DNA from 2 places in the Photobacterium nomapromontoriensis genome. Region 1 is predicted to be linked to the other one. Evidence: predicted binding sites of a transcription regulator. Region 1 holds the regulator's gene; the other holds the start of a gene.
The links. The regulator MetJ, encoded in region 1, represses methionine synthesis genes. The targets are predictions, from matches to a motif close to TTAGACNTNTANANGTCTAA.
Positions count from the first base shown of each region.

Region 1 (15,501 bases):
GCAGGCGGGAGCCGGAGGCTATCTCTTTACCTTTGAGAATATCCAACAGCATGAGCATCGACTGACGGCCAATCTCATAGCGAGGCTGGGAGACCGTGGTCAATGGTGGGTCACAGTATTCGGCAAATTGAATATCATCGAAGCCGACGATAGACAGATCTTGTGGGACCCGGAAACCCAGACGTTTGGCTTGCTGCATCGCGCCAATGGCCATCACGTCATTATGGCATAATAACGCCGTTGGTGGCTCAGGCAGAGAGAGCAATGTAGTGACCGCTCTGGCACCGCCAGCGAAGCCGAAATCGCCTTTAGTAGTATACGCTGGATTGAGTTCGATGCCTGCTCGGCGCAGTGCTTGTTGGTAACCCTGAGTGCGGAATTGGCACAAAACAGCAGAATCAGGACCGGCAATTTGAGCGATGCGCTTGTGGCCCATTTGGGTCAGGTAATTAACGGCTTCAAAGGCGGCTGTCAGGTTATCGATATGAACCGTGGGGAGTTCCAGTTCAGGGGCAAACTCGCAGGCCATGACCATCGGTGGGAGGTTTTTCTGTTCTGGTTTACTGACATCAAACGGCAGATCGATTCCCAATAACAGCATGCCATCCGCTTGCTTGGTAAAGACCAAGTTGACGAATGAATTTTCTCGGGTTTTTTGTTGTCCACTGTCGCCAAGCAATACCAGATAACCATGCTCCATTGCCGCTTCTTCGATACCGCGGATGATTTCTGTAAAATACGGATCACAGATATCAGGGACAATGGTGACGATGGTTTTTGATTCGTTGCGACGAAGATTCCTAGCCAGTGAATTGGGTGAATAGCCAGCATCCATGACAGCCTGCTCGACCTTTTTACGGGTTGAGGCTGACACCTTTTCTGGGTTCATCAAGGCACGGGAAACCGTGGCCGTCGAGACACCAGCGAGCTGGGCAACATCCTTCATTGTCGCCATAGTTAATGTTCCTCTCTATTATTTCTCTCTCTGTAAACCGCTGAAGGATCATGGCCAAACCGGGCTGATACCTGAAACAGCGAGATTGTTATTGTAGGCTGTCTGCTTGGGATTAAACATGCTCAAAATGGCATTAATTACATCGTTCGTGTGAACTGTGTCGCATTGTTCATTTTAAGTTAAATCCTGTGGTTCGACATCAATCGACCAGCGAATTTTCTTGGCGAGTGGCAATAATGCGATTGCGGGTTTGGCAATGCTCAGTAGTTGCTGCAGGGTTTTTCGGCTTGGGGCCTGCACCAATAGCTGCCAACGATAGCGTCCAGAGCGACGAGCCAGAGGGGCAGGGTTCGGTCCCATCACCATCGTGTCTGAGTTGAATATGGGGTTAGATTCAACGATCCCCCGAACCTGCTGGAGAAATTGCTCAACCTGCTCGCTGTGGTTTGCCTCCGCCCTCACCAAGGCAAGATAAGTGAAAGGAGGTAACCAGGCTTGTTTGCGCTCGCTCAGAGCCCCTGAGGCAAAATGGCCATAGCCCTTATACAGCAAGGCCTGCAGCAGGGCATGTTCGGGATGATGGGTTTGCAGTACCACTTCACCGGGTTTGCTGGCACGCCCGGCACGCCCTGCAACTTGTATGAATAGTTGAGCTAAGCGTTCTGGCGCACGAAAGTCATTACTAAACAAGGCACTGTCGACATCAAGCAGGGCAACGAGAGTCACATCGGGGAAATGGTGCCCTTTAGCCAGCATTTGAGTGCCAATGAGAATTTGGTACTCATTGTTTTTGATCGCCTCGAGATAATTTTCCAGGCTGCCCTTGCGGCGGGTACTATCACGATCGATACGCACGGTGCGATATTCCGGGAAAAGTGTCGCCAATTGTTGTTCGAGCTGCTCTGTACCCACCCCGACGGCATTGAGCTGGGTTGAGCCGCAGTTGCCGCATTGGTGCAGCATTGGTCGCTGGGTGGCGCAGTGGTGGCAGCGTAGTTCCCCGCTTTGCTGGTGAAAGGTGTAATAGGCATCACAGCGCTTACATTCGGCCAGCCAGCCGCATTCATGGCAAATGACGGCGGGGGAAAAACCGCGACGGTTGAGAAATAGCATGACCTGATTGCCCGCTTTGAGGTGCTGGCGCATCCGAGCGATCAGCGGGGCAGAGAGCCCCGCCTCAAGGTAAAGCCCTTTGACATCAAGCACACCGTGGCGCGCTGACTGGGCTTGGCCTGCTCGGCGTGACAGGATCAGATGGTGATATTTGCCGCTTTTGGCATTGTGTAAGGTTTCCAGTGCCGGGGTGGCAGAGCCAAGAATGATGGGGATATTTTCTTGACTGGCTCGCATCACGGCCAGATCCCGGGCATGGTAGCGTAAGTTGTCCTGCTGTTTGTAGGAGCTGTCGTGTTCCTCGTCGACGATAATAATGCCCAGATTAGCAAATGGTGTAAACAGTGCAGAACGGGTGCCGATAATGATCCCGGCTTGGTTGTCACGCCCCGCCAACCAGGCCGCGAGTCGTTCACTGTCATTGAGGCCAGAATGGATGGTTTCCAATGGCACATTGAACCGACGTCGGAAACGGTTGATGGTTTGCGGGGTCAAGCCGATCTCAGGTACCAGGATCAGTGCCTGCTTACCTGCGGCAAGCACGGGCTCTAACAAATTGAGATAAACTTCGGTTTTGCCCGAGCCTGTAACACCTTCTAGTAGATAGCAACCAAAATCTGGGTTGGCGTTGACTGAGGCTATCGCCAGAGCTTGCTCTTCGTTGAGTTTAGGCTTTTCTTCAGTGACCGTGAAACTGGCTTGCCAGTTGTGCAGGGCTGGTTGTTCGTCAATAGACTCAATCCAGCCTTTGTCACTTAATGTTTTGAGGGTGGCGCTGCTGATTTCTTCAGCCAGTAATGCTTCATGACTGACTTTGCCCTGACGTAGCGCATTGAGAGCCTGTACTTGGCGTGGTGCTCGTTTTAAGGCGGTTATTGGTTGATCGCGTCCTACAGCTGTCAGTTGCCATTGTTTCAGTGTCGCCGTTGTGGCATCGCGACCTTTGCGCAGCAGTGTTGGCATCGCATTGGCCAGTGTATCACCCAGTGGATATTGGTAATAGCTGCTAGCCCAGCACAGTAGCTTAAATAAGGCGTGTGGCCATAACGGTTGTACGTCGACAACATTACTCACGGGCTTGAGCTGGGCGATGGGGTAGTCTGAGTGATCGGTGAGGGCCGTGACGATACCCACGAGGTGTTGGCGGCCAAACGGTACTTTAACCCGTCCGCCGATGATTGGCTGCTGGCCCGGTTTGATCAAATAGTCAAACTGCTTGTCGAGAGGAACAGGAAGGGCCACGCGGGCAATGTTGGGCGTCATATCAAACCGCATAATGAGTATCTACTAAGATAGGGAAGTGTACCTCGGCGGAGGGGCGGCAGCAAAGCGGTGAAAAAAGGAGCGTATCAGTTGATTTGGTCGAGATGATTGATTACTATACGCCGCCTAATTTGATGTATTGGTATGTTACCAGTACGTTGATTTTTTTAATGACGTGTGGTGCCCGGCTTTGGATCGGGAGAGCGACACGGCCTTACTTTTTGAGGTTATCCCATGAAACAAGGTATTCATCCTGAGTACACTCCAGTAAACGCTCGTTGTTCTTGTGGCAACACTTTCGTATTTAACTCTACTATGGGTAAAGACATCAACCTTGATGTATGCGACAAGTGTCACCCTTTCTACACTGGTAAGCAGCGTCAAGTTAGCTCTGGTGGTCGTATGGACAAATTCAACAAGCGTTTTGGTACTCTATCTAGCAAGTAATTGCCTGATTGAATGTCGAAATGACCAAAAAAAGGAACGCATAGCGTTCCTTTTTTTATGTCTTTTTTTTACGGCGCGATGCTCACCGTTGCCTTCAGGTTTACTTTTTCATACAAATTCGTTAACCGGCAAAAAAGAACGGTTATTGGCAGGTGCGGACGTAAAAAAACCAGCACACGGCTGGTTTTTTATACCTGAATGACACCAACGGGTTTATTCGTTGATGTCTTCGTATTTAATTCCCATCTCGTCCATCAGGCTTTTTGCTTCCGCTGGAAGGTCATCCGGACGGTCTTTACGGATATCATCATCGGTCGGTAACGGCTGGCCGGTATAGGCATGCAAGAAGGCTTCACACAGTAGCTCACTGTTCGTAGCATGACGTAAGTTGTTGACTTGTCGACGTGTACGCTCGTCTGTCAGGATTTTTAGCACTTTCAATGGAATCGAAACAGTAATTTTTTTTACTTGTTCGTTTTTCTTACCGTGTTCCGCGTATGGACTGATGTATTCGCCATTCCACTCTGCCATTGTTAACCTTCTCAGCGATGTTAGATTGAAGAAATATTGTAGAATTGGATTTTAGCGGGATTTACCGCCATAAGCAAAGACATATGGACGTCTGGAAGTATTGACGGCTTTTTTTGTTGTGGTAATGTTGTTACGTAAACGTTATTTAGCCGCAGAGGTTAGCCTCACAAGGAAGTGAATATGAGTGACAAGAAGATTGCCACGATTGCCGTGCGTACTGGCATCGATTCGGATACGCAATACAATGCGGTGGTCCCGCCATTGTATTTAACTTCAACATACAGCTTCTCCCAGTTGGGTGAGCTTCCTCAATATGATTATTCCCGTTCGGGGAATCCGACTCGTAACACCCTCGCTGATGCCTTGACGGAATTGGAAGGCGGTGCGGGTGGCGTGGTGACTAACTGTGGTACTGCCGCCATCAATTTGCTGGTATCGGCACTCCTAGGCCCGGATGATCTTCTCATCGCCCCTCACGACTGTTATGGCGGTACATACCGTTTGTTCAATACCCGGGCGGAGAAAGGAGACTTTAACGTTCGTTTTGTTGATCAGACCGACCCGGCCGCATTGGCTGACGCGCTGGCATGGAAGCCAACACTTATTTGGGTCGAGACACCATCTAACCCTCTGCTGCGGATTGTCGATGTGGCAGAGCTCTGCGACGCGGCAAAACAGGCTGGGGCTCTAGTTGCCGTTGATAATACGTTTTTAACCCCAATCCTACAGCAACCGATCGCCCTTGGTGCCGATTTTGTTGTTCACTCGACGACAAAATACATTAATGGTCATTCTGATGTCTTGGGTGGGGTATTGATCGCCCAAGATACAGAGCAAGCAGAGAAGATCGCCTGGTGGGCAAATTGTATTGGTGCTACTGGCGCACCATTTGATGCCTACCTGACCCTGCGAGGCTTACGTACTTTGGCGCCTCGAATGCGGCTTCATGAGGAAAACAGTGCTGCGATCCTCACTTATTTGCAACAGCAACCATTGGTGGGAATGATTTATCACCCCAGTCAGCCAGAGCATCTAGGCCATGCCATTGCGCTGAAGCAGCAGAGAGGATTTGGGGCAATGCTGAGCTTCGAAGTGGCGGGTAGCATGGCGCAGTTGGAAACAGTAGTTCGTGAGCTGAAATATTTTTCACTGGCGGAATCACTGGGAGGAACAGAGAGCTTGATCTGTCATCCTGCCAGCATGACGCATCGAGCCATGTCGGATGAAGCGCAAGCAGAAGCGGGGATTTCCCAATTACTTGTCCGTTTATCGGTTGGGTTAGAAGACCCCGCGGATTTGATTGCAGATTTGGAACAGGCCTTTCATAAAGCAGCGGTGGTAGACTCATGAGCACATTCGTTCCGCGTCAGCTACACAAGTTTGGAGGCAGCAGTTTGGCTGATCCTGACTGCTATCGTCGAGTGGTTGAGATCATACGAGAATATTCGGGGCCGAATGATTTGGTGGTGGTATCAGCGGCCGGTAAGACGACGAACCAGCTTATCGACTGGGTGACATTGCTCAATAGAGATGGTCGACAGGCGCACGAAACATTGCAATTGGTGCGGATTTTTCAGCAGCAACTGATTGAAGCTCTGCTGGAAGGGGATGTGGCGGATGCATTATTGACTCAGCTACATCTAGATTTGGCGGATATTTCCCGCCGAGGTGAGCAGCCACTCGCTGATGATGATATTGCATTGGTGTTGGGCCATGGTGAGTTGTGGTCCGCCCGTTTGTTAGCGGCATTGTTGACGCAACAGCGGCTGCCTGCGGTTAGCCTTGATTCGCGCGTGTTCTTGCGGGCAGAGCGCAGTGCACAGCCCGAGGTGGATCGTGTGCAGTCCAAGCCATTGCTGAACCAGCAGCTGGCTCAACATAGTCAGCACCGTATTGTGATCACGGGTTTTATGGCCGGTAGCAGCTGCGGTGATACGGTTTTGCTCGGACGTAATGGATCGGATTACTCGGCGACGGTGATTGGTGCACTGGTCGATGCTGAACGGGTGACTATCTGGAGTGATGTGGCTGGCGTATACAGTGCTGATCCGCGAAAAGTGGAAGATGCTTGTCTACTCCCCTTATTGCGGTTAGATGAAGCGAGCGAGTTGGCTCGATTGGCAGCCCCTGTCTTGCATAGTCGTACTCTGCAGCCCGTGGCGCAGAGTACGATCGATCTGACGTTGCGCTGTAGTCATCAGCCAGAATCGGGCTCCACCCGAGTGGAGCGAGTCTTGGCCTCAGGTCGAGGGGCCAAGATCATTACTTCATTAGAGGATGTCTGCTTGATTGCGCTTGATGTATCAGGTTCGCGTGATGTGGGTCCTGTAGTCATGGAGCTGGAGCGGATCCTGCAGCGAGCCCAGTTATTACCATTAGCGCAAAATATTGAAGTCGATAAAGGGCGGATCTTATTGGCCTATACCTCAGAGGTCGTCAACAGTGTCCTGGCCTTACTCCAAGACAGCGGCATCGTGGCTGAATTGCGCTTGAGAGATGGTTTCTCGTTGGTTGCCGCAGTAGGTGCGGGCGTCGTGAATAATGCGATTCATTGCTATGGCTTCTATCAACAATTAAAAGATCAGCCCGTTGAATTTGTGTCGGTATCGGAGTCTGGACTCAGTTTGGTGGCGGTGTTACGCCGGGCGGATACGGACCCATTGATCCAGCGTATTCACCAGAGCCTGTTTCAGGCCCAAAAGCGGATTGGCTTAGTGTTGTGCGGAAAGGGGAATATTGGTAGCCGTTGGTTAGAACTGTTTGCGGCTGAAAAATCTCCCCTTGAGAAGCGCCATGGGATGACGTTTACCCTTGTTGGTGTGGTGGATAGCCGCCGTTATTGGATGGACTTTGACGGTATTGATCCGTTGGGGGCGTTACAGAATTTTGATGATGAGGCCGTGGATTATTTGCCGGGCGAATGGTTGACCGAGTTAGCATCGCATACCTACGATGATGTCATTGTGTTGGATGTGACGGCCAGTAGTGAGCTCGCCGCCCGATATCCGCAGATCGCGGAGGCGGGGCTGCATTTGATCTCGGCGAATAAGGTTGCTGGGTCAGCATCGGGAGAGCAGTATCACTCGGTGATCGATGCGTTTGCTAAAAGCAGCCGCTTCTGGCTGCATAATGCGACGGTTGGCGCGGGTTTACCTGTTAATCACACCGTACGCGATTTGTCGGAAAGTGGTGATACGGTCATTGCTTTATCCGGGATATTCTCAGGCACCCTGTCATGGCTGTTTCAACAATATGATGGTTCGGTACCCTTTTCTCAGCTGGTGGAGCTCGCTTGGCAACAGGGGCTTACTGAGCCGGATCCGCGCCATGATCTGGATGGCAGTGATGTGATGCGAAAACTGGTGATTTTAGCCCGAGAATCGGGGCTTCAATTGGAGCCGGAGCAAGTGAAGGTTGAGACATTGGTACCTGACGAGCTTGTCGATCTTTCGTTGGATGGTTTCTTTGAACAGTCTGCCGTACTTGATGATCTCCTTTATGATCGGTTATGTAAGGCTCAGAAAGAAGGGAAGGTTTTGCGTTATGTGGCCCGTTTGGATCGGCATGGAAAAGCAGTGGTTGGCGTAGAGGCTCTTGCTCACGAGCATGCGTTGGCCAATTTGTTGCCGTGTGACAATATTTTTGCGATAGAAAGTCGTTGGTATCGAGATAACCCCTTGGTGATCCGTGGCCCGGGAGCAGGCCGCGATGTGACGGCTGGGGCATTGTTATCAGATACTAACCGCTTGGTTGCGATGTTATAACGACGTGAAAATACTGCAATGTGATGTTGAGAAATATTCATGATCATCCGGTTGACATTAAATTGGTTACAATACATCCTGTAGACATATAGACGTCTAAATGGATATTTCCGGCGTCATAATTGAGGGAGTGGCCAACCGGCCAGCACAGGAAGGAAGGGACTATGGGGTATTCACACGCGAGCCATCTGGATGCACTGAATCAAAATATTGCTGAGCTTGATGGCAATATCAATGTGTCATTTGAGTTTTTCCCACCCAGCAGCGCGCAGATGGAACAGACCCTGTGGAATTCCATTCACCGCCTGAAAACACTCAAACCTAACTTTGTTTCTGTGACCTATGGCGCAAACTCTGGCGAACGCGATCGAACCCATTCCATTATCAAAGATATTAAGGATCAAACCGGCTTGGCTGCGGCCCCGCATTTGACCTGTATTGATGCAACGCGTGATGAGTTGCGCACCATCGCGCGGGATTATTGGAATAACGGTATTCGTAATATTGTCGCGTTGCGGGGTGATCTGCCACCACAGGGTGGGAAACCGGATATGTATGCGACTGATTTAGTCGCGTTGCTTCGTGCTGAAGCGGATTTTGATATTTCCGTGGCCGCCTATCCGGAAGTGCACCCTGAAGCCAAGAGCGCTCAGGCGGATCTTATCAATCTCAAACGCAAAGTGGATGCAGGGGCATGCAGAGCCATTACCCAGTTTTTCTTTGATGTAGAGAGCTATTTGCGTTTTCGTGACCGTTGTGTGGCTGCTGGGATTGATGTCGAGATTGTCCCTGGGATCTTACCAGTATCTAATATGAAGCAGGCTAAGCGTTTTGCCGGTGCGAATAATGTCAAAATACCAGGCTGGTTGGAAAAGCAATATGAAGGGCTGGATGATGATTTGCTCAGTCGTCAGATGGTCGGGGCCAGCAATGCAATGGATATGGTCAGAATATTGAGCCGGGAAGGGGTAAAAGACTTTCACTTTTATACGTTAAACCGCGCTGAGCTCACTTACGCTATATGCCATACGCTTGGGGTCCGTGCGGTGCAGGACGTATGAGCTGATGAGTAAAAGGGCCGCAAAAAAGAAAAGCCGCTGATAGCGGCTTTTTTGCTTAGTAAGCGGTTATTACAGGGCAACAGGGCTGTTTGGGCCGTCAATGTCTTTCAGCTCGCTCAGTACTTCTTCAGCCCATAGAATCCAGGCTTGACGGTTGTGAACCGCACGACGTAGTGTCAGGCGATCAAGACGCGACTGGCGATCCATCGATTTGTAATTAGCGAAATGGACTTTTTCCATTTCGTTATAGTGGCTGATCAGAGTGTGGGACTCTTCAATCAGTGCTTCCAGTTGCTGCTGCATAGGTTCTGAATTGTAAACGCCGCAGACAACTAGTTTGGCTGAAAACTCATCACGGATGGTTGGATTACGTGCAGGTTCTTGGAACCATTCATACAGTGCTTGGCGACCAAGCTCTGTGATTGAGTAGACTTTGCGGTCAGGTTTGCCTTCTTGAGGTTCAAGCTGGCAAGTTACCTGATTGTTGCCCGCCATTTTATTCAGTTCACGGTATACTTGTTGGTGGCTAGCTTTCCAGAAGTAGCCAATGCTGTGGGAAAATTCTTTGGTGATATCGTAGCCTGTGGCGTCGCGGTTGCTCAGCACAGTTAAAATGACATGTGGTAGTGACATCTCTTCTATCCGTTAAAATACTACAAAAAAAGAAAATCAATCAGGTCGCCCATCTCGGTGCAACATTACCCTTCCGCTCTTTGGCGTTTTATAGTCACGTTGTTGCAGTACCTGATCGAGATCGCGTAGCATACACATCAAACGGTAATTTATCGACATCAGAGCGTAATATCACGAAAATCTGATGCAACCAATTATTCATCTTGTGATGCTGGTCTAGATATTGGGTATTTTTACTATGCTTTGTGCACTGCAAAGAGTTGGGATTCACCTGCTTTCACAGTGTGCACTTTTACACTAGTCTATATCGCTAATGGTTGACTGTCTCATTATTGAGTGTCGTTGATATTGATGATCCCATAAAGGCTATTCTAGATAGCCTTTATGGGGGTGAGGTACTGAGCTGATTTATCCGGTATTACGCATCCCCGTGGCTATACCCGCAATGGTGACCATTAAAGCTTCTTCCAGTAGTGGTGATTGGGCCTCTTGCTTACGGGTACGATATAACAACTCGGCCTGTAGCATATTTAATGGTTCGACATAGATATTACGCAGTCGAATAGACTCGGCGCCCCATGGATTTTGTTCCATCAGGTGAGCACTGTTTTCAACCGTTAATACCGCTTTGATATCCAATTGAAGCTGTTCGCGCAGTTGTTGCCCTAGTGGCCAGAGGGACGGTTCAGTTAAGCGCTGATCATAGTACTCAGCAATTCCCATGTTGGTCTTGGTAAAGACCATTTCTAGCATGCCGAGACGAGTTGAGAAGAAGGGCCATTCACGGCACATTTCTTCCAATTGAGCGGCATTGCCCTGGTCGATGGCAAATTGGATCGCTTCGCCTGCACCTAGCCAAGCCGGCAGTAACAGGCGGTTCTGACTCCAGGCGAAAATCCATGGAATAGCACGCAGGCTCTCAACACCACCATTTGGGTTACGTTTTGCCGGGCGTGATCCTAGCGGTAGTTTTCCTAACTCCATTTCTGGTGTCGCGGCACGGAAATAAGGGACAAATTCAGGATTACCACGGACAACATCGCGATAGGCATCGCAAGAGACGTCGGATAACACATTCATTAGCTCACGCCACTCTTGCTTTGGTGCGGGTGGTGGCAGTAAGTTGGCTTCCAAAATGGCGCTGGTATACAGGCTCAGGCTGTTTACCGCAACTTCCGGTAAGCCAAGTTTGAAGCGGATCATCTCCCCTTGTTCGGTGACTCGCAGGCCCCCTTTCAGGCTGCGCGGTGGTTGAGAGAGCAGTGCCGCGTGTGCCGGCGCCCCACCACGGCCAATCGACCCGCCACGGCCGTGGAATAAGGTGAGATCGACCCCAGTGTCTTCACAAACAGCTACCAATGCTTCCATGGCTCGGTATTGAGCCCAGCCTGCGGCCATGACTCCGGCATCTTTGGCTGAATCGGAGTAGCCGATCATCACCATTTGATAATTCTGGATGTATCCTCGATACCAGTCGATGCTCATGAGCTGCTTGATGACATCTTCAGCATTGTTGAGATCTTCTAAGGTTTCGAACAGTGGGCAGACATCCATCCGGAAGCGGCAGCCGGCTTCTTGTAACAGCAGGTGGACCGCCAATACATCAGAGGCGGTTCTGGCCATCGAAATCACATAGGCGCCGAGCGCTTCGCGTGGCTGCTCAGCAATGGCCTTGCAGGTATCTAGCACTTCCTGAACATCGTCTGACGGTGCCCAGTCACGAGGCAGTAGTGGGCGCTTGGAGGACAATTCACGGACAAGGAAGGCAATTTTGTCTTGCTCGCTCCATTGATCGTAGTCGCCAAGGCCCAAGTAGCGGGTAAGCTCTGAAATGACATTGGAGTGGCGGGTACTTTCCTGGCGAATATCCAGCCGTACCAGATGCACGCCGAAACACTTGATGCGGCGTAGCAGATCAAGTAACAGCCCATCGGCAATGATTCCCATGTCACACTCATGCAGCGACTGGTAGCACGCGTATAGAGGATCCCAGAGCTGATCAATATGATCAATGATGCCAAAGCTTGGTACATCCAGCCCCTTAATTTTGGCATCCAGTACATCACGGGTATTGGTCAGTTTTGTTCGGAGATCTTTAAGGATGGCGCGGTAAGGTTCATGCTCATCACCAGCCAGATCGCGGACCTGCTCATTGCAGCGTACCATGGATAGTTCACTGACTAGCTCTTTGATATCGTTGAGATAAAGATCAGCCGCTTTCCAGCGTGATAACAGGAGCACCTCACGGGTGACATTGGACGTTACAAACGGGTTGCCATCTCGGTCTCCGCCCATCCAGGATGAAAAGGTAACCGGTGCCGCATCAATAGGTAGCCCTTCACCGATATGGGCGGTCAGTTTCTCGTCAAACTGGCGAAGGAATTCAGGTACAGCTTGCCACAAGGAGTTTTCAACCACGGCAAAGCCCCATTTGGCCTCATCGAGTGGCGTTGGGCGTTGTTGACGAATAACATCAGAATGCCAAGCTTGGGCGATCAGTTGCTCCAGACGGCTTTCGACTTTCTGGCGCTCCCCAGCCGATAATTCACTGAGTTCCAGTTTTGATAAGCACTTATTGATTTGCACCAGTTTATGGATCATGGTGCGACGGGCAATCTCGGTGGGGTGAGCCGTTAAAACCAGCTCGATATTCAGATCGCGTACAGCTTGAATGGTGTCGAACTGGTTGATGTCATGGCTGGCCAGTTTGGCAAACAGCGTATCAATGGAGTTTGGGTTGCTAATATGCTCTTCGCAATGGCGAGAAACGGTATGGTACTGCTCGGCGATGTTCGTCAGGTTCATAAACTGGCTGAATGCACGAGCAACAGGAAGCAGTTGCTCATCGGGCAGGTTTTGCAGCTCTTCAATCAGCTTGGCACGGTCGTCTTTATTGCCGGCACGGGCTGATTTTGATAGTTTTCGAACGGTTTCCACTTTGCTTAATAGCGCTTCACCGTGTGCATCTTTAATCGTTGTGCCCAGCATATGGCCAAGCATACTGACATTGCTTCTCAGCGCGCTGTACTTTTCGTTCATATCGCATCCATCTCGTAAATTTATTACATCCAACTTTACCTTGTAAGGGAACAATCTAGCCGCGATCCCACTTTGAGGTCAACATTGATTGCATTTACAGGTAAGAAAACAACACTCAATTGATTTTTGTCATGATCTGAAATTCAGGTGGTAACGAATAATTGCTGTTGCGGTGAAATAAGCGACAAAACTCGTGTGCTTGGTGTGCATAATGCGCTTTATGTTGGAATTTTACGCTGAGGGAGAGAGTTATGCTGGCTAAAGGCGTGAATAACGCAGGGTCTCCCTATCTGGAGGGGGGGGAATAGGGCATGTTTTTTAATCAGCGGTTGACAGGTGATATATTTACAGGTAAATATTAATTCACTTGAAATGAATAAAAATATCATTGCGTAGTATCGATGCCTAATGGAATAAATGTTAAAGCTTCGCTGTGATTTGACTCTTGCTAGATAGGACGTTAGTAACATGAGCCAAGCAGTTCCCCATCATTTACATACCTTCCGACGACGCTAAGTATTATTGCTTGGTGCGTCTGAGCACCTTCCTTTTGCAGCGCTAGCTGCTCGCGATTATTCAAATAACCTAGATATAGACGGATCTAATATGTTGAACACTTTGATCATCGGTGCCAGCGGTTATACCGGTGCCGAGCTGGCTAAAATGGTGCATAGCCATCCTCAGCTCAACCTTGCTGGATTGTACGTTTCTGCAAATAGTCTGGATGCCAATAAGCCTATCAGCGATCTACATGGGCAACTCAAAGGTATTGTTGATTTGCCGTTACAACCCCTTACTTCTCCAGAGGCGATAGCCCAAACCGCTGATATTGTTGTGTTGGCAACGGCCCATGGAGTGAGCCATGACCTGGCCCCTACTTTTCTTGCTGCGGGCTGTCAGGTATTCGATTTATCCGGAGCATTCAGGGTTAAAGGGGATAGTTTCTACACCAGCTATTATGGCTTCGAACACCAGCATCCGCAGTGGCTTGATCAAGCCGTATATGGTTTGGCGGAATGGAATCATGATGCTATTACTAAAGCACAGCTGGTGGCTGTTCCTGGCTGTTACCCTACGGCCACCCAGTTAGCCTTGAAACCTCTGATTGAAGCGAACTTGTTGGATATAGATCAGCTACCCGTGGTTAATGCGGTGAGTGGTGTGTCAGGAGCCGGGCGTAAAGCGAGTATGACAAACAGTTTTTGTGAAGTCAGCTTGCACGCATACGGCATATTTACTCATCGCCATCAACCTGAAATTGCCACTCACCTTGGGCGAGACGTCATTTTCACGCCACATTTAGGCAATTTTAAGCGCGGTATTTTGGCGACGATTACCGCAAAGTTAGCGGATGACGTGACGTCAACAGAGGTGGCTTCCGCAATGGCTGCGGCGTACACCGCATCAGGTGAACAGCACGCGGTGAGACTGCTTGGTAAGCAGACAGCGCGCTTACAGAGTGTTGTTAATACCTGTTTCTGTGATATTGGCTGGCAGATACACAATGGGCACATCGTCTTAACATCTGCTATTGATAACTTACTAAAAGGTGCATCATCACAAGCGATGCAGTGCATAAATATTCGTAACGGTTTTCCGCAGTTAACCGCGTTGGTGTAGGAGCGTTGAGATGAATCAGATCCCATTAGTGATCAAGTTAGGCGGTGCGGTGCTGTCTTGTACAGAAACGTTGGAAAAATTGTTTGGCGCCATTCGTCAATACCAGCAACGCGCCCAGCGCCCCCTGCTCTTGGTACATGGAGGTGGGTATCTGGTTGATGAGCTGATGGCAAAACTACAGATGGAGACGATAAAGAAAGATGGTCTCAGAGTGACGCCTATCGAACAAATTCCTTATATCGCAGGTGCATTGGCGGGAACCGCGAATAAATTACTGCAAGGACAGGCGCAGAAAGCGGGTGTCTCCTCCATTGGTCTGTGTCTTGCTGATGGCGGGTTGTGCCTCGTGAGTCAGATGGATCCAGAGCTTGGTTCGGTCGGTAAAGCCATACCTGGTGATGGCTCGTTATTGCGTCAACTCATGGCGGCAGGCTGTTTACCTATTATCAGCTCGATAGGGCTAGATAGCCAAGGCGCAATGATGAACGTCAATGCTGACCAAGCTGCGGTTGCCGTGGCGGCTGCACTGGATGCAGAGTTAGTTTTACTGTCGGATGTCAGTGGGGTGCTTGACGGTAAAGGGCGGTTGATCCCGGCACTGACAGAAGTGGAAGCAGAAGCATTGATCCGTCAGGCGGTGATCACCGATGGCATGATAGTCAAAGTCAGAGCCGCTTTTGAAGCAGCAAAAGCGCTGGGCCGACCGATAGAAGTGGCAACCTGGCGCTACCCTGACAGACTGGCGGCACTGTTTGATGGCCAGAGTATTGGTACTCAGTTTTCTCTTTCGGCATAGCGACTTGCCGCAAGATTTTTAATACGGATAGATTGAATCGATAACACCTGAGCGGGATGACCGTCGAGCAGGTAAGCAGGAGAGCAAGATGAACAACGTAACTAAAGTGGTATTAGCCTATTCAGGCGGTCTAGACACCTCAGCGATCATTCCTTGGCTGAAAGAAAATTATGATTGCGAGGTGGTGGCGTTCGTTGCTGACGTGGGTCAGGGAGAAGCCGAATTAGTGGGCATTGAAGAGAAAGCGCTGGCTTCAGGTGCATCATCTTGTTATATCGC
Region 1 covers NZ_JAKJSL010000021.1:115,943-131,443, forward strand. Annotated here, with positions in the region: gene cytR (DNA-binding transcriptional regulator CytR) at 1-955, opposite strand, end outside; gene priA (primosomal protein N') at 1,130-3,331, opposite strand; gene rpmE (50S ribosomal protein L31) at 3,566-3,778, shown strand; gene metJ (met regulon transcriptional regulator MetJ) at 3,992-4,309, opposite strand; gene L4D12_RS07585 (O-succinylhomoserine (thiol)-lyase) at 4,490-5,659, shown strand; gene L4D12_RS07590 (bifunctional aspartate kinase/homoserine dehydrogenase II) at 5,656-8,073, shown strand; gene metF (methylenetetrahydrofolate reductase) at 8,238-9,134, shown strand; gene L4D12_RS07600 (PadR family transcriptional regulator) at 9,204-9,767, opposite strand; gene ppc (phosphoenolpyruvate carboxylase) at 10,176-12,806, opposite strand; gene argC (N-acetyl-gamma-glutamyl-phosphate reductase) at 13,413-14,426, shown strand; gene argB (acetylglutamate kinase) at 14,437-15,222, shown strand; gene L4D12_RS07620 (argininosuccinate synthase) at 15,311-15,501, shown strand, end outside.

Region 2 (15,501 bases), on a different contig from region 1:
TACGACTCAAAATCCAGAAGCATTGGTTGCAGCTGCCGTTGCCGGGATGGGGATCATTCTGGTCGGGGAAAATACCGTCCGCCGAGAACTCAGCAAAGGGTTACTGGTGCCCGTTCTGCCTGAGATCAGGCTCCCCGTCAATTCTGTCTATGCCTATTATCCTAAACTTGACTACAATCACGTCAAAACCAAGCTGTTTATTGACTTTATTAAATCAAAAGCGACCTTAAACCGCACATAGCACGCTATCACACAAGCCAGCCATGTATTTTTCAAAATTGCTGGCTTATAACATCATAGAATGAGGAATAATCGGACAAAAACAACTTGATAATAATTATCATTTGCATTTAAATAACGAAGAATCTTCACCATAACTGCATTCGGAGCGATCGAATGGCCACATTATCACACGCACTCAATCACTACCTGCCCAATGCTCTCTATCGTCTCGCGAACAAACGACTAATTCTTCCTGTCATTATTATTGCCTTGTTGGCAGCATCTACAGGCACTCAAGAACTAACAACTAATGTGTTAGCAGATGCGTTCTGGCAAGTGGCCACTTACGTTGCTGCAACACTTACGATCTACCACGTCCTTGCTGACAAATTGAACCAGAAAAATAACCGACTTAGCCTACGGCTAGCTCAAAGTGCACGGTATCAGGTTATTTTTGCTTCCGCGATGGGGGCTTTACCTGGATGTGGTGGAGCAATAGTAGTGATCACCCAATTTGTTCGTGGCAGGCTTAGTTTTGGTGCTGTCGTCGCCGTTTTAACCGCAACAATGGGCGATGCTGCATTTCTTTTGATTGCGACGGAGCCTACCACGGGATTACTGGTTATGATGATTGGCTTTTTTGTGGGTATTATGTCTGGGCTGATTATCGATGCTATCCATGGCTCCCATTTTTTACGCCCGAGCACTTTACCAAGCTCCACACATAAATATGATCGCCCATCAAATCCAAATATTGTTAATAAGCCGATTATTCAATTACAAGGTATATTCTGGCAATGGATGTTACTTCCGGCCTCTATCATCGCCGTAATGGGATCATTCCAGATCGATATCGATCATGCTTTTCATCTACCAGATAACACCATAAATATCATTGGGGCAATCGCTGCATTAATCGCCATGTCATTATGGGCCACCAGCCGTGATATCACCAATTACGAATCAGCGGTATCAGAAGATCCTAAAATTCGACCAATCAATTTATTTCAGCGAGTCGCACAAGATACCAATTTTGTTACTAGCTGGGTCATCGCCGCCTTTCTGATCTTTGAATTAACCATTTATTGGAGTGGGATCAACCTTACTAGCCTATTTTCTAACTGGCTATTATTGCTTCCTTTGATGGGAGTCTTAATAGGGCTACTTCCTGGCTGCGGACCACAGATATTAGTTACGGGATTATATCTATCTGGCATGGTTCCATTTTCCACCCAATTAGGTAATGCCATCAGCAATGATGGGGATGCTCTATTTCCAGCTATCGCATTAGCTCCTAAAGCAGCACTGGTTGCTACTATTTACTCCTCAATCCCCGCACTCATTGTTGCATACGGCTATTTTTTCATATTTGAATATTCAATATAGATAACAAAAAGCCCCGTAATACGGGGCCTTAATGGAATCTATAGGATTATTTTAGAACGGAATATCGTCGTCAAAATCCATTGGCGGCTCATTGTACTGAGGCTGTGGTGCTGCTTGTTGCTGTTGCTGCGGAGCAGACTGCTGTGCAGGCGCAAAGTTATTATTTTGCGGTGCGTAGTTCTGCTGCGGAGCCGCTGCTGGTTGTTGAGGCTGACCCCAACCACCTTGCTGCTGTTGCTGGCCCTGACCGCCTTGACGGCCGCCTAGCATCTGCATCACACCATTAAAGCCTTGCACGACGATTTCAGTGGTGTACTGATCTTGGCCTTGCTGGTTCTGCCACTTACGGGTCTGTAGTTGACCTTCAATGTAAACCTGTGAACCTTTACGCAGGTACTCACCCGCAACTTCAGCAAGCTTTCCGAATAGCGCAACACGGTGCCATTCAGTTTTTTCACGCTGTTCGCCGGTGTTCTTATCACGCCATGACTCAGAGGTAGCAACAGTAATATTTGCTACTGCACCGCCACTTGGCATGTAACGGATTTCAGGATCATTACCCAAGTTACCGACGAGGATAACCTTGTTTACGCCACGACTGGCCATAGTTCTCTCCGATCTCATTACCGACTTAAATAATCATCAAGCCGTTATTGAAAGTTTATACTTAATCGCGCAGTCTATCATGCTTCGACCTGTTGGGAACAGTTGTACGAGGTTAAACAGCTGCAAATCTGATCTTGATCTAACCTTCAAGTTGCGAACAATAAGTATACACCTAACTGTGTTTTTATACAGCATTTTGCTTTTAAGGCAATAGCGGCTATGCAATAATGCCTCACTCATAAGTCAGTCAATAAGCTCATCGATATGGATAAGATTGAAGTCAGAGGTGCCCGAACCCATAACCTCAAGAACATTTCTCTCACGCTGCCTCGGGAGCAGCTGATTGTGATTACTGGCCTATCGGGGTCAGGTAAGTCATCGCTCGCTTTTGACACCCTGTATGCTGAAGGTCAACGTCGTTATGTCGAATCATTATCGGCCTATGCCCGCCAGTTCTTGTCTCTGATGGAAAAACCGGACGTTGACCACATTGAGGGGTTATCACCCGCCATCTCTATCGAGCAAAAATCTACCTCACATAACCCACGTTCAACAGTCGGTACTATCACTGAGGTCTATGACTATTTGCGCCTGCTCTATGCTCGTGTCGGTGAGCCTCGTTGCCCTACCCACAACGTCGAGCTGGCGGCCCAGACCGTCAGCCAGATGGTAGATAAAGTTCTCGAGCTGCCAGAAGGCAGCAAGATGATGCTACTGGCTCCCATCATCAAAGAACGTAAAGGCGAACACGTCAAGACACTCGCCAATCTTGCCGCCCAAGGCTATATTCGCGCCCGGATCGATGGAGAGATCTGCGATCTCTCCGATCCACCGACACTAGAGCTGCATAAGAAACACACCATTGAGGTGGTCGTTGACCGCTTTAAAGTTCGCGATGATCTTCAGCAACGATTAGCCGAGTCTTTCGAAACCGCTCTGGAACTCTCTGGCGGAACGGTCACCGTGAGCCCGATGACACCAGATGAGCATGAGACCATTATTTTCTCGGCAAACTTTGCCTGCCCGCAATGTGGCTATAGCATGCAGGAACTGGAGCCTCGCCTGTTCTCGTTTAACAATCCAGCCGGGGCTTGTGGAACCTGTGATGGCCTCGGAGTCCAGCAATTTTTTGACCCATCCCGAGTGATTCAAAATGGTGAGCTCAGCTTAGCTGGCGGGGCGATCCGTGGCTGGGATAAACGTAACTTCTATTATTTTCAAATGCTCAAGTCATTGGCTGAGCATTATGGTTTTGATGTCGAAGCGCCGTTTGATACTCTGCCGAAAAAAACGCGCGATGTGATCCTCAATGGCTCAGGACGCACTGACATAGAGTTTAAGTACATTAATGATCGCGGGGATATCACGGTTCGCCGTCATCCATTCGAAGGCATCCTTAACAACATGGAACGCCGCTACCGTGAAACAGAATCTAATTCTGTCCGGGAAGAATTAGCCAAGTTTGTATCGACTAAACCTTGCAGCAGCTGCCATGGTTCTCGTCTGCGACTTGAAGCGCGTCATGTTTTTATTAACAATACCACCCTACCAACCGTCAGCGAGATGAGCATCAGCGAGGCGATGGATTTTTTCAGCCAGCTAAATCTCTCTGGGCAAAAAGCCCAAATAGCTGAAAAAGTTCTTAAGGAAATTAACGACCGCCTCAGCTTTCTGGTTAATGTCGGACTTAACTACCTCAACCTGTCACGCAGCGCAGAAACTTTATCCGGCGGCGAAGCGCAACGAATTCGTCTGGCAAGCCAAATAGGTGCAGGACTGGTCGGTGTCATGTATGTATTGGATGAACCATCCATTGGCCTCCACCAGCGTGACAACGAGCGCTTGCTGAGTACCCTGACTCACTTGCGGGATCTCGGCAATACCGTGATTGTGGTCGAGCACGATGAAGATGCGATCCGGATGGCAGATCATGTCATTGATATTGGCCCGGGAGCCGGTATTCATGGCGGCAATATCATTGCAGAAGGTAAGCTCGAGGATATTCTCGCCAATGAAGCATCTCTAACCGGGCAATACCTCAGTGGTAAGAAAGCCATTCCCATCCCAGTGCAACGCGTTCCGATGGATCCCGAACGCACCGTCAAGCTACTAGGGGCAACAGGTAATAACTTAAAAAATATTGATGCGGAGATCCCTGTCGGCCTGTTCACCTGTATTACGGGTGTCTCAGGCTCAGGGAAATCAACACTGATCAACGATACATTCTTCCAAATCGCCCACCACCAGCTCAACGGGGCAACCTTAGGCCAACCCGCGCCTTACCGGGACATTCAAGATCTGGAGCACTTCGATAAGGTGATCGATATTGATCAAAGCCCTATAGGCCGGACGCCACGTTCAAATCCTGCGACCTATACGGGGATTTTCACCCCTATCCGTGAATTGTTTTCCGGCACTCAAGAATCTCGCGCTCGTGGCTACAAGCCAGGCCGTTTCAGTTTCAATGTAAAAGGGGGGCGTTGTGAAGCCTGTCAGGGGGACGGGGTGATCAAAGTTGAAATGCATTTCCTGCCTGATGTTTATGTGCCTTGTGACAGCTGTAAGGGCAAGCGCTACAACCGCGAAACACTGGAAGTACGCTACAAGGGAAGAACTATCGACGAAGTGCTTGAGCTGACCGTTGAGGATGCACGAGAATTTTTTGATGCGGTTCCAGCAATTGCAAGAAAGTTACAAACATTGATGGATGTCGGTTTATCGTATATCCGGCTAGGCCAAGCTGCGACCACACTGTCTGGCGGTGAAGCGCAACGCGTGAAGCTAGCCAAAGAGCTGTCTAAACGCGATACCGGCAAAACCTTGTATATTCTGGATGAACCGACAACCGGACTGCATTTCCATGATATACAGCAGCTACTCAATGTCCTGCACCGCCTGCGAGATCATGGCAATACCATCGTGGTGATCGAGCATAACCTCGACGTGATCAAGACCGCTGACTGGATCATCGACCTAGGCCCGGAAGGCGGCGGCGGTGGTGGTGAGATCATTGCAACCGGTACCCCAGAACAAGTTGCTTTGGTAGAGGGCTCACATACAGCACGCTTCCTGAAACCTTTGCTACAGAAAGGAACCGCCGTACAATAAACCCGAACTAGCACCTAACATCATCAACCGGGCCGCTATCAGGCCCGGTTTTGTTTGCTTAAGACATTGATATTCAGCTTATATCAAACGGAACGACTATGACCGTGTTATACGTAAAAGGCACCAATCTGGCCGAGAAAGGGATCAGCAAACCGCTGGTGAAACCCTTTCTGATTTCACTCGGTATCCTGTTCTTACTGGCCATGCATTATTTTCAGCATAATCCTGGCGGCGCGGGGTTGGAGCTGTCGTTTAATGCCATGAGCTGGATCCCCTTCAGCTTCGCCATTGCTTTTGGTCTGCTGGAGATCTGCCGTCAACGAGTCTGGCGTTATACTCGCCTGACAGTGGTGCTGTTCATTTGCTGCATATTACTCACACTGCCGATTATTTATGACGATGCAGCCGTTGCCGCGACCCTGCCTCGCCTTGCTGGCTTATGGGCCGGATTGCTTTTCTTCATTGCCCTTCAGCAATTTGCCTTTCATCAGAAACAACGACAGCGGCTCCTCTGGCTGATTATCGGTGCCGTCTGGATTGAGGCAATATTTGGCTGGGGCCAGTTCCTGCTACTCGAACCGGGAAACCCTATTGGCTATAACACGGTTGAAAATCGGCCATACGGGATTTTCCAGCAACCCAACGTAATGGCCTCCTTTTTGGCCACCGGACTACTGTTGTCTGCTTATCTGCTGGCAAGGATCCCGATGTACCGCGGTAAATGGTCGTGGCAGCAACTGTTTCTGATCGCCACGCCCGTTATTACCATCCCTATTCTGGTGGTCCTGAGCTCACGCACTGGGTGGTTAGCTGCGGCGGTAGGTACATTGATGATGATCCCCTACTTGTACCGATTTGCTGCCAAAGCCCAATGGCGAATGTGGTTGCTGATGGTCGCTCTCAGCCTGAGTGTGTCTTGGGGACTCATCTCAAACCTCCACTGGACACCGCAAGGGGGGGAAAATCGCTTAAGCTTGGTCAGTGCTAGAGCGATGCATATCCCTCAAGCTATCGACATGTTCCTGAATAAACCACTCACGGGCTATGGCTATGGCCGATTTGAAGCTGGTTATATCACCCAAACGGCACAATGGCATCACAACGAGCCCAACCGACCAGCTGGAATGGCCGCACTGGATCATCCGCATAATGAACTAGCCTACTGGGCTGCGGAAGGGGGTATTGTCCCATTGGTAGCGCTACTCATTGCTGCTGCTGCCGTTTTCCTTAAAGTCAAAAAAGCAAAATCAGGCACTCAACTTGCCTTGGTGGGATTATTCTTTCCGCTGACCTTGCATACTCAGCTCGAATACCCGTTTTATCACTCGCTGGTCCATTGGCTGATTTTCATTATCCTGATCTATTGGGTCGATAACCTGACCGCCAAATACTACCGGCTCAAAATGAACTACATTCTCTCTATCCGGATACTGGCGCTAATGCTGCCACTAACGGTAACCGGTTATATGGCAACCACTCTCTATTCGGGATATCTGCTCACGAAGTACGAGACGACCCAACCTGTCAATATCAACTACCTTTTGCGGGTCAATAATCCCTGGGCATGGCAGAATCGTTTTGAATGGGATCTCCACCTGACTCAGCTTCAGCTTGGTGCTAGCACGGATAATCCGCAATTAATTCAGGAATACATCACTTGGGCTCAGCACAAAGCCAAACTATGGCCGCGCCCAGCACTGTACCAGAACCTGATCACCGCCTATCAATACCTCGGCAAGGATGGGGTGGCTGAACAAATTCGGCAGGAAGCGCGGTATCTGTTCCCAAGCGGCGAGTTCAACCAGCAACCCCACTCTTCTGCCAGTAAAGTAATGGCTAAGCCAATGAGTGCGACTGACGCTAGTCAGTAACCACCCCACCTAACAAAACGGCTACCGAAGTAGCCGTTTTTTCAAGTCTGCAACCGCATCATTTCAATGTTGTTTCCAGCGCACGTAGACAGAGCGCAACATTCTCACTGCGGGCCGCATATCCCATCAAGCCAATGCGCCATGCTTTACCGGCCAAAGCCCCCAGACCGGCACCAATTTCCAGGTTATAGCGTTCAAGTAGAATCTTCCGTACTTGTGCATCATCGATCCCTTGCGGAATATAAACGGCATTGAGTTGCGGCAGACGAGAGGACTCCTCAACAACAAACTCAATCCCGAGTTGCTCTAAACCTTCGCGTAACTCTTGATGTATATCACGATGGCGTTGCCATGCCTGTTCCAAACCTTCATGCTGCAGTAATACCAAGGCTTCATGCAGCGCATACAAGCTGTTTACTGGGGCGGTATGGTGATAGCTTCGCTTGCCCTCTCCGCTCCAATATCCTAAGACCAAACTCTGATCTAAAAACCAGCTCTGAACCGGTATCTGACGCTGCTGGATCTTTTCAATCGCACGCGGTGAAAATGTCAACGGTGATAAGCCCGGTACGCAGGAAAGGCACTTCTGGCTCCCTGAATAGACCGCATCCAGCTGCCATTCATCCACCAGCAGAGGTACACCACCCAGAGAGGTAACAGCATCAACAATAGTCAGGCAGCCATGCTCGCGAGCCAATTTAGCTATCGCTTGGGCATCACTCAAGGCCCCCGTTGACGTTTCGGCATGAACAAACGCCACAATTTTCGCATCCGGATGGCTGGTTAATGCCTGACGGACAAGTGCGGGATCAACGGGCTCTCCCCACGTATTGTCAACCATCACCGCAATGCCGCCACAACGCTCGACATTCTCCCGCATCCGCTCGCCAAACACGCCATTTCGACACACGATGATTTTGTCTCCCGGCTCAACCAGATTGACAAAACATGCTTCCATCCCGGCACTGCCTGGCGCTGAAACCGCAATCGTAAAAGTATTCTGAGTCTGAAATGCATATTGAAGTAGCTGCTTCAACTCATCCATCATGCCAATAAACAATGGGTCTAAATGGCCAATCGTCGGGCGGCTTAATGCTTGCAAGACTGACGGATAAATATCCGAAGGACCGGGGCCCATAAGGGTGCGTTGAGGTGGGTAAAAACGACCAATTTTCATTATTATTCCTCCCTGAAAGTAAGAGTGGTTATCATCAGTTTCGATAACAAGGGTACTTAATGACTATATCAGCTCTATCACGATTGTGCGTATTTCGATAGCTTACCCACTCTTGAATCATGACTGGTGCATTTTTCGGCTAATTTTGAGCAAATCATGTCATCTTATGATTGACAAACTGGCCACAGATCCGCTTCAATAAAGCACATTTTTTGTTCATCCTGATGCGCGTTATTTTCAGGTGAAAACAGAAGAGGAGCGTTACCCAGGTATCTAGGATTGCGGGGCCCCACCCCAAAGCAATCTGGAGAGGGGGAGTAACGCCGAGATATGACATGACAGGGGGCATGTTATATCGGCTTAGAAGGTTGAATCCTTCTAGCTGTCATCTTTCCCGAGACAATGGTGAGGGAAAGGTGGGGAGCTTCTGGTTGTTGTATCTTCCAAGATCTTACCGCTTTGCTCTCCTGACACTTATGTCGGGATCTTGATCCCGAGTCACCCCCCTATGTATGAGAACGTTTAATTTATTCATTTTGGGAGACTCGTTGTGAGCTTTATTGACAATAATTCTGCGGTTCCTCCGCCGATCACTGTAGCGAAATTTGGCGGCACCAGTGTAGCCGATCATGCCGCCATGAGCCGAAGCGCCGAAATCATTAAAAACAACCCATCAGCTAAGGTTGTATTGATCAGTGCGTGTTCCGGTGTAACCAACCTGCTAGTTGAATTAGCAAATGGAATTGCCGATATCGAGCAGCGCTCACAACGGCTACAACAACTTCGTACAATCCATCAATCGATTCTCGATGATTTAACGCAACCGGAATGCGTATCAACAGAGATCTATCAACTTCTTGATAATATCGCAACGCTATCGGAACACACGGCGACATCTCCGTCCGTCCAGTTTACCGATCAATTGGTTGCTCATGGAGAACTGCTGTCAACATTCCTTTTCACTCAGATCCTGAATGAAATGGGGGCACCAGCCCAACGTTTTGACATTCGTCATGTCATGCGTACCGATAACCAATATGGTAAAGCCGTACCAGATATTAATACCATCCGTCAGCTTGCAGAGCAGCATCTCCAGCCACTGCTGACAGATAAGATCATTGTTTCTCAGGGCTTTATTGGTTCTGATGACAAAGGAAAAACCACCACACTTGGTCGTGGCGGCAGTGACTACAGTGCAGCACTTATCGCAGAAGCAATCTGTGCAAATACGCTGGAAATCTGGACTGACGTACCGGGTATGTACAGTACCGACCCACGCATTACTGCCAATGCAAAGCCAATTAGTGAAATCAGTTTTAGTGAAGCATCGGAAATGGCTAACTTTGGGGCAAAAATTCTGCATCCATCAACGCTGCTTCCAGCGGTTCGTCAGCAGATCCCAGTTTTTATCGGATCCTCGAAAGCACCCGATCAAGGCGGCACATGGATCCGCCAGCATGTAACGGAGCCACCGAAGTTTCGTGCGCTGGCTTTACGTTGCAACCAGACCATGGTAACCCTCACTAGCCTGAAGATGTTCCATGCTTACGGTTTTCTATCTGAAGTCTTTCGGATCCTGGCTGAGCACAAAGTTTCTGTCGATCTGATCACCACATCAGAAGTCAGTATATCGCTAACTCTGGATCAAACTGATACCGGTGGCGGTGCACCCAATCTGCCAGCAGCCGCAACAGCAGCGCTAAGTGAGCTATGCCGAGTCGAGGTTGAGCATAACTTATGTCTTGTCGCCCTGATTGGCAATAAGCTAGGTGAAGCCCCCGGAGCAGCAACTCAGGTATTTGGTACACTCGACCAATACAGTCCTCGCATGATTTGCTTTGGTGCCAGCACCCATAACCTCTGCTTCTTGGTCAGTACTCAGGAGTCACGAGACGTAGTAAAAACACTGCATCAGGCTCTGTTCGAGTAATCCTCGCTCAGACACAAGAAAGGCGCTCAATGAGCGCCTTTCTTGTGTCAGTCAATTCTCGAAAGAACAGCCACGCCTAATGCAAATTAGGCCCCAGCCATTTTTCGGCCTCAATCGTGTTCCATCCTTTACGATCTGCATAGCTATCTCTCTGATCTTCTTGGATCTGTGCGATAGCAAAATAACGCGAGTCCGGATGAGAAAAATACCACCCCGATACCGACGCACCCGGCCACATGGCATAGCTGGATGTCAGCGACATGCCTATCGCCTCTTCCACGCCTAAAAGCTCCCACAATGTGCCTTTCTCTGTATGTTCTGGACATGCAGGATAACCGGGAGCAGGGCGGATCCCTTGATAATTTTCACGGATCAAATCCTCATTGGACAGGTCTTCATGTAACGAATATCCCCAAATTTCTTTCCGTACAATTTTATGTAAGTACTCTGCAAAAGCTTCAGCCAGACGATCAGCCACCGCTTGGATCATGATCGCATTATAGTCATCGCCCGCCGCTTTATAAGCATCGGCCAGCGCTCGCTCGCCGATACCTCCCGTCACGGCAAATGCCCCGACCCAATCAGACTTACCACTTACTTTCGGGGCGATATAGTCCGATAAGCAGTAATTGAAACCTTTTGGCTTCTCAGTCTGCTGACGTAAGTGATAAAGCACTTCTGCCACAACTGTACGCGACTCATCGGTATACACTTCAATGTCATCACCGACACTGTTGGCTGGAAATAATGCACATATCCCCTTCGCTTGTAATAAGCCCTCGCTTTCCACTCTATCCAGTAACGAATTCGCATCATCAAATAAACGCTTCGCTTCCTCTCCAACCTCTTCGTGATCAAAGATAGCAGGGTATTTCCCCATCAATGACCAAGTCATGAAAAAGGGAGTCCAGTCGATATAACTGCGCAGGGTCGCGACATCAACGTCATTAAATTCATGTATACCCGGTTTAGCAGGTACCGGCGGTGTATAACTCTCCCAGTCAATATCAACCTTATTGACGCGAGCCGCTTCCAATTTTACGGGCTTAGATCGAGGGCGTTTACGAGCATGCTGCTCACGTACCACATCATAATCAGCCTGCAGCTTTTCGACAAAGGCAGGCTTGAGATTTTCAGACAACAGCGATGAACATACGCCAACTGCACGAGAAGCGTTGTTCACATACACCACTGGCTGATGGTAGTTTTGTTCAATCTTCACTGCGGTATGGGCTTTCGATGTTGTCGCTCCACCGATTAATAACGGTAATTCAAATCCCTGGCGTTCCATCTCTTTGGCCACATACACCATTTCATCCAACGATGGGGTGATCAACCCAGATAGACCTATAATATCAACGTTTTTTTCTTTGGCGACTTGAAGGATTTTCTCGCACGGCACCATCACCCCAAGGTCAATGATTTCATAGTTATTGCACTGTAATACCACACCAACAATATTCTTACCTATATCGTGCACATCACCTTTAACGGTTGCCAGTAAGATCTTCCCATTGGACGATCCGGATTGTTTAGACGCATTGATAAATGGCTCTAAATGAGCAACAGCCTGCTTCATCACCCGCGCTGATTTCACGACTTGTGGCAGAAACATTTTACCCTCACCAAACAGGTCGCCGACCACATTCATGCCATCCATGAGTGGCCCCTCAATCACGGCAAGCGGTTTATCAGCATTCAGCCGCGCCTCTTCAGTATCTGCAATAATAAATTCGGTGATCCCTTTGACAAGAGCATGCTCCAAACGCTTCTCTACTGGCCAAGTTCGCCATACCAAAGCTGTAGCATCGGATTCTTTACCTACATCCTTCCCTGCGTATTCAGCGGCAATATCGAGCAAACGCTCAGTACTATCATCTCGCCGGTTAAGCACCACGTCTTCCACGGCTTCGCGCAGTTTATCTGGCACATTATCGTAAACCTCAAGCTGACCAGCATTGACGATTCCCATGTCCATACCGTTCTTAAAACAGTGATAGAGGAACACTGCATGTATCGCTTCGCGCACATAATTGTTACCGCGAAACGAAAAAGACACATTAGAAACCCCACCAGAAATCATGGCATGTGGCAAGTCGCGCTTAATGTCTGCCACCGCATCAATGAAGTCGACGGCATAGTTATTGTGTTCCTCAATCCCAGTCGCAATAGCAAAGATATTCGGGTCAAAAATGATATCTTCAGGTGGAAAACCCACTTCATCAACAAGGATCCGATAAGCTTTGGTGCAAATTTCCAGTTTTCGCTCACGAGTATCGGCCTGCCCAACCTCATCAAATGCCATCACAATAACGGCTGCACCATAGCGACGGATCAGAGAGGCCTGCTCAACAAATTTGACTATCCCCTCCTTTAGAGAGATTGAATTAACGATCCCTTTACCCTGAATACACTTCAGACCGGCCTCAATCACGTCCCATTTGGAGGAGTCGACCATGATGGGAACTTTAGCGATCTCCGGCTCCGTGGCACACAGATTTAAGAAGCGGACCATCGCAGCTTCCGCATCTAACATGCCTTCATCCATATTTATATCAATGATTTGCGCGCCGTTTTCAACCTGCTGACGGGCTACGTCCAACGCTTCATCGTACAATTCTTCTTTGATCAGACGTTTGAATCGAGCTGAACCTGTCACATTAGTTCGCTCACCCACGTTAATAAATAACGTGTTTTTTTCAATCGTTAACGGCTCAAGGCCAGATAAGCGGCAAGCGACGGGAATATCAGGTAACACGCGGGGTTTGAGATCTTTGGTGGCAATATACATATGGTGAATATGCTCAGGCGTCGTACCACAACACCCTCCTATCAAATTCAAGAAGCCACTCTCCGCCCATTCTTTCACGTGTACGGCCATCTCTTCAGGCGACAAATCATATTCACCAAACGCATTAGGCAAACCTGCATTTGGATGCGCGGAAACTGCACATTCTGAGATCCTCGATAACTCTGCCACATATGGACGTAACTCATCCGGGCCTAAAGCACAATTAAGACCAAATGAGATCGGCCTTACATGACGTAGTGCATTATAAAACGCTTCTGTTGTCTGCCCTGAAAGCGTTCGGCCAGAGGCATCGGTGATGGTACCGGAAATCATCACAGGCAAACTATAACCAAGTTCATCAAAAACAGTTTCCACCGCAAAAGCGCACGCTTTGGCGTTGAGTGTATCAAAGATAGTCTCAATCAGGATTAAATCAACGCCACCTTGGATCAGGGCATGAGTGGATTCCGAATAGGCTCGCACAAGCTCATCAAACGTAACATTACGGTAGCCAGGATCATTTACGTCGGGTGATATAGAGCAAGTGCGATTAGTCGGACCTAACACACCAGCAACAAAACGTGGCTTATCCGGCGTTTTTCCCGTCCACTCATCAGCAACGATACGAGCGAGATGGGCCGCTTCACGGTTAATCTCCGCACTCAGACTTGCCATATCATAGTCAGCCATGGCAATCGTCGTAGCATTGAAGGTATTAGTTTCAAGAATATCAGCACCAGCCTCAAGGTATGCCGAATGAATATCCTTAATCAACTGCGGCTGACTCAGCACTAATAGGTCATTATTGCCCTTTAAATCAGAATGCCAATTAGCAAATCGCTCACCACGATAATCTTGCTCCTCAAGTTTATAACCTTGAATCATGGTGCCCATACCACCATCAATGATCAGGATCTGCTCTTTAATTCGCTTCTGTAGTAAATCCTTGTCCGTCAGCACTGTATTCTTCCTTATATAATGTTACAGCTAGTTCACATCCTACCATAGCAGAGTTGGAAATCTAGACGTCTAAAGGGCTTTTTGATGAGAAAAAAAACAATGCTTATCGCGAATAAATCATGGTCATCAGACTAGGATACATTTATATTTTGACACTATTTCTTGCTTTACTTTTATTTTTTAATGAGGTTACGGGATGTCAGTCTACAGCACTCTCTGTTTCTTAGCGGCTGCCGCTATGCTTATAGCATTTGTAAATAGCAAGATTGGGAAGATGCAAAGCACCATCGCCATTACTGCTGGCGCATTGATCCTCTCACTTTTCATCATTATTGCCGGGCAAAATGGTTGGTTTCATTTAGAAAGAATTGCAGCTGAACAGCTCGGGGAAGTCAATTTTGAAGATTTTCTTCTCAAAGGTATTCTCGGCTTTCTATTATTCGCTGGTGGATTAGGGATCAAGCTTCCGCATTTGGAAGAACAAAAGTGGGAAATCACCACCCTAGCCTTAGCTGCCACGCTATTCTCGACCTTCTTTATCGGATTCGCGCTATGGGGGATCTGCCAACTCTTCGGAATCCAACTAGATTTAATTTACTGTCTGATCTTCGGCTCATTAATTTCGCCCACAGATCCCATCGCCGTTTTAGCGATCGTAAAGAAACTCCATGCTCCTAAACAAATTTCAATCCAAATCGAAGGCGAATCTCTTTTTAATGATGGTTTTGGTCTTGTTATCTTCGTAACACTCTTTACAGTGGCTTTTGGAAATGAAACCCCAACAGTCTTAGGTGTAGGCCAGTTATTCCTCCAAGAAGCCGTCGGTGGGATAGTCTATGGCTTTGCTCTCGGTTTACTTTTCCACTATCTCATCAGCTCCACCAATGATCATTCGATGGAGTTATTACTGACGCTGGGGATCCCGACTGCTGGTTATGTTTTTGCAGAAGTGATCCATGTATCAGGCCCATTAGCAATGGTCGTATCAGGAATCATGATTGGAAACTGGACCCGTTATATTGGTTTCTCAAAAGAGAGTGAAGAGCACTTAGATCACTTCTGGGAGCTCATTGATGAATTCCTCAATGGCGTTTTGTTTCTCTTGATCGGTATGAGCATGCTGCTCTTTAAATTCCATCAAGAAGATTGGATCTTGATGGTCATTGCTATCCCTCTTGTCCTACTAGGCCGCTACCTAAGTGTTAAACTGTCCTACTTTGGCTTTCAACGTTATCGTAATTACAACCCGATGTCCGTGAGTATTTTAACTTGGGGTGGATTACGGGGTGGCCTCGCTCTCGCCATGGCAATGGCAATACCGGCAGGTATTATGGTCATCCCAGAAAAGAACATTGATGTTCGTGAAATCATACTAGTCATGACTTACGCTGTTGTTGTATTCTCGATCCTGATCCAAGGCTCAACCATTATCCCATTAATCAAAAGAGCT
Region 2 covers NZ_JAKJSL010000032.1:3,813-19,313, reverse strand. Annotated here, with positions in the region: gene L4D12_RS13785 (LysR family transcriptional regulator) at 1-241, shown strand, start outside; gene L4D12_RS13780 (putative manganese transporter) at 397-1,608, shown strand; gene L4D12_RS13775 (single-stranded DNA-binding protein) at 1,660-2,214, opposite strand; gene uvrA (excinuclease ABC subunit UvrA) at 2,479-5,322, shown strand; gene L4D12_RS13765 (PglL family O-oligosaccharyltransferase) at 5,421-7,193, shown strand; gene L4D12_RS13760 (pyridoxal-phosphate-dependent aminotransferase family protein) at 7,252-8,370, opposite strand; lysine riboswitch at 8,614-8,805, shown strand; gene lysC (lysine-sensitive aspartokinase 3) at 8,921-10,300, shown strand; gene metH (methionine synthase) at 10,377-14,051, opposite strand; gene L4D12_RS13745 (cation:proton antiporter) at 14,248-15,501, shown strand, end outside.
Region 2: the regulator MetJ is predicted to act here: its motif matches at 14,105-14,124, upstream of metH (methionine synthase).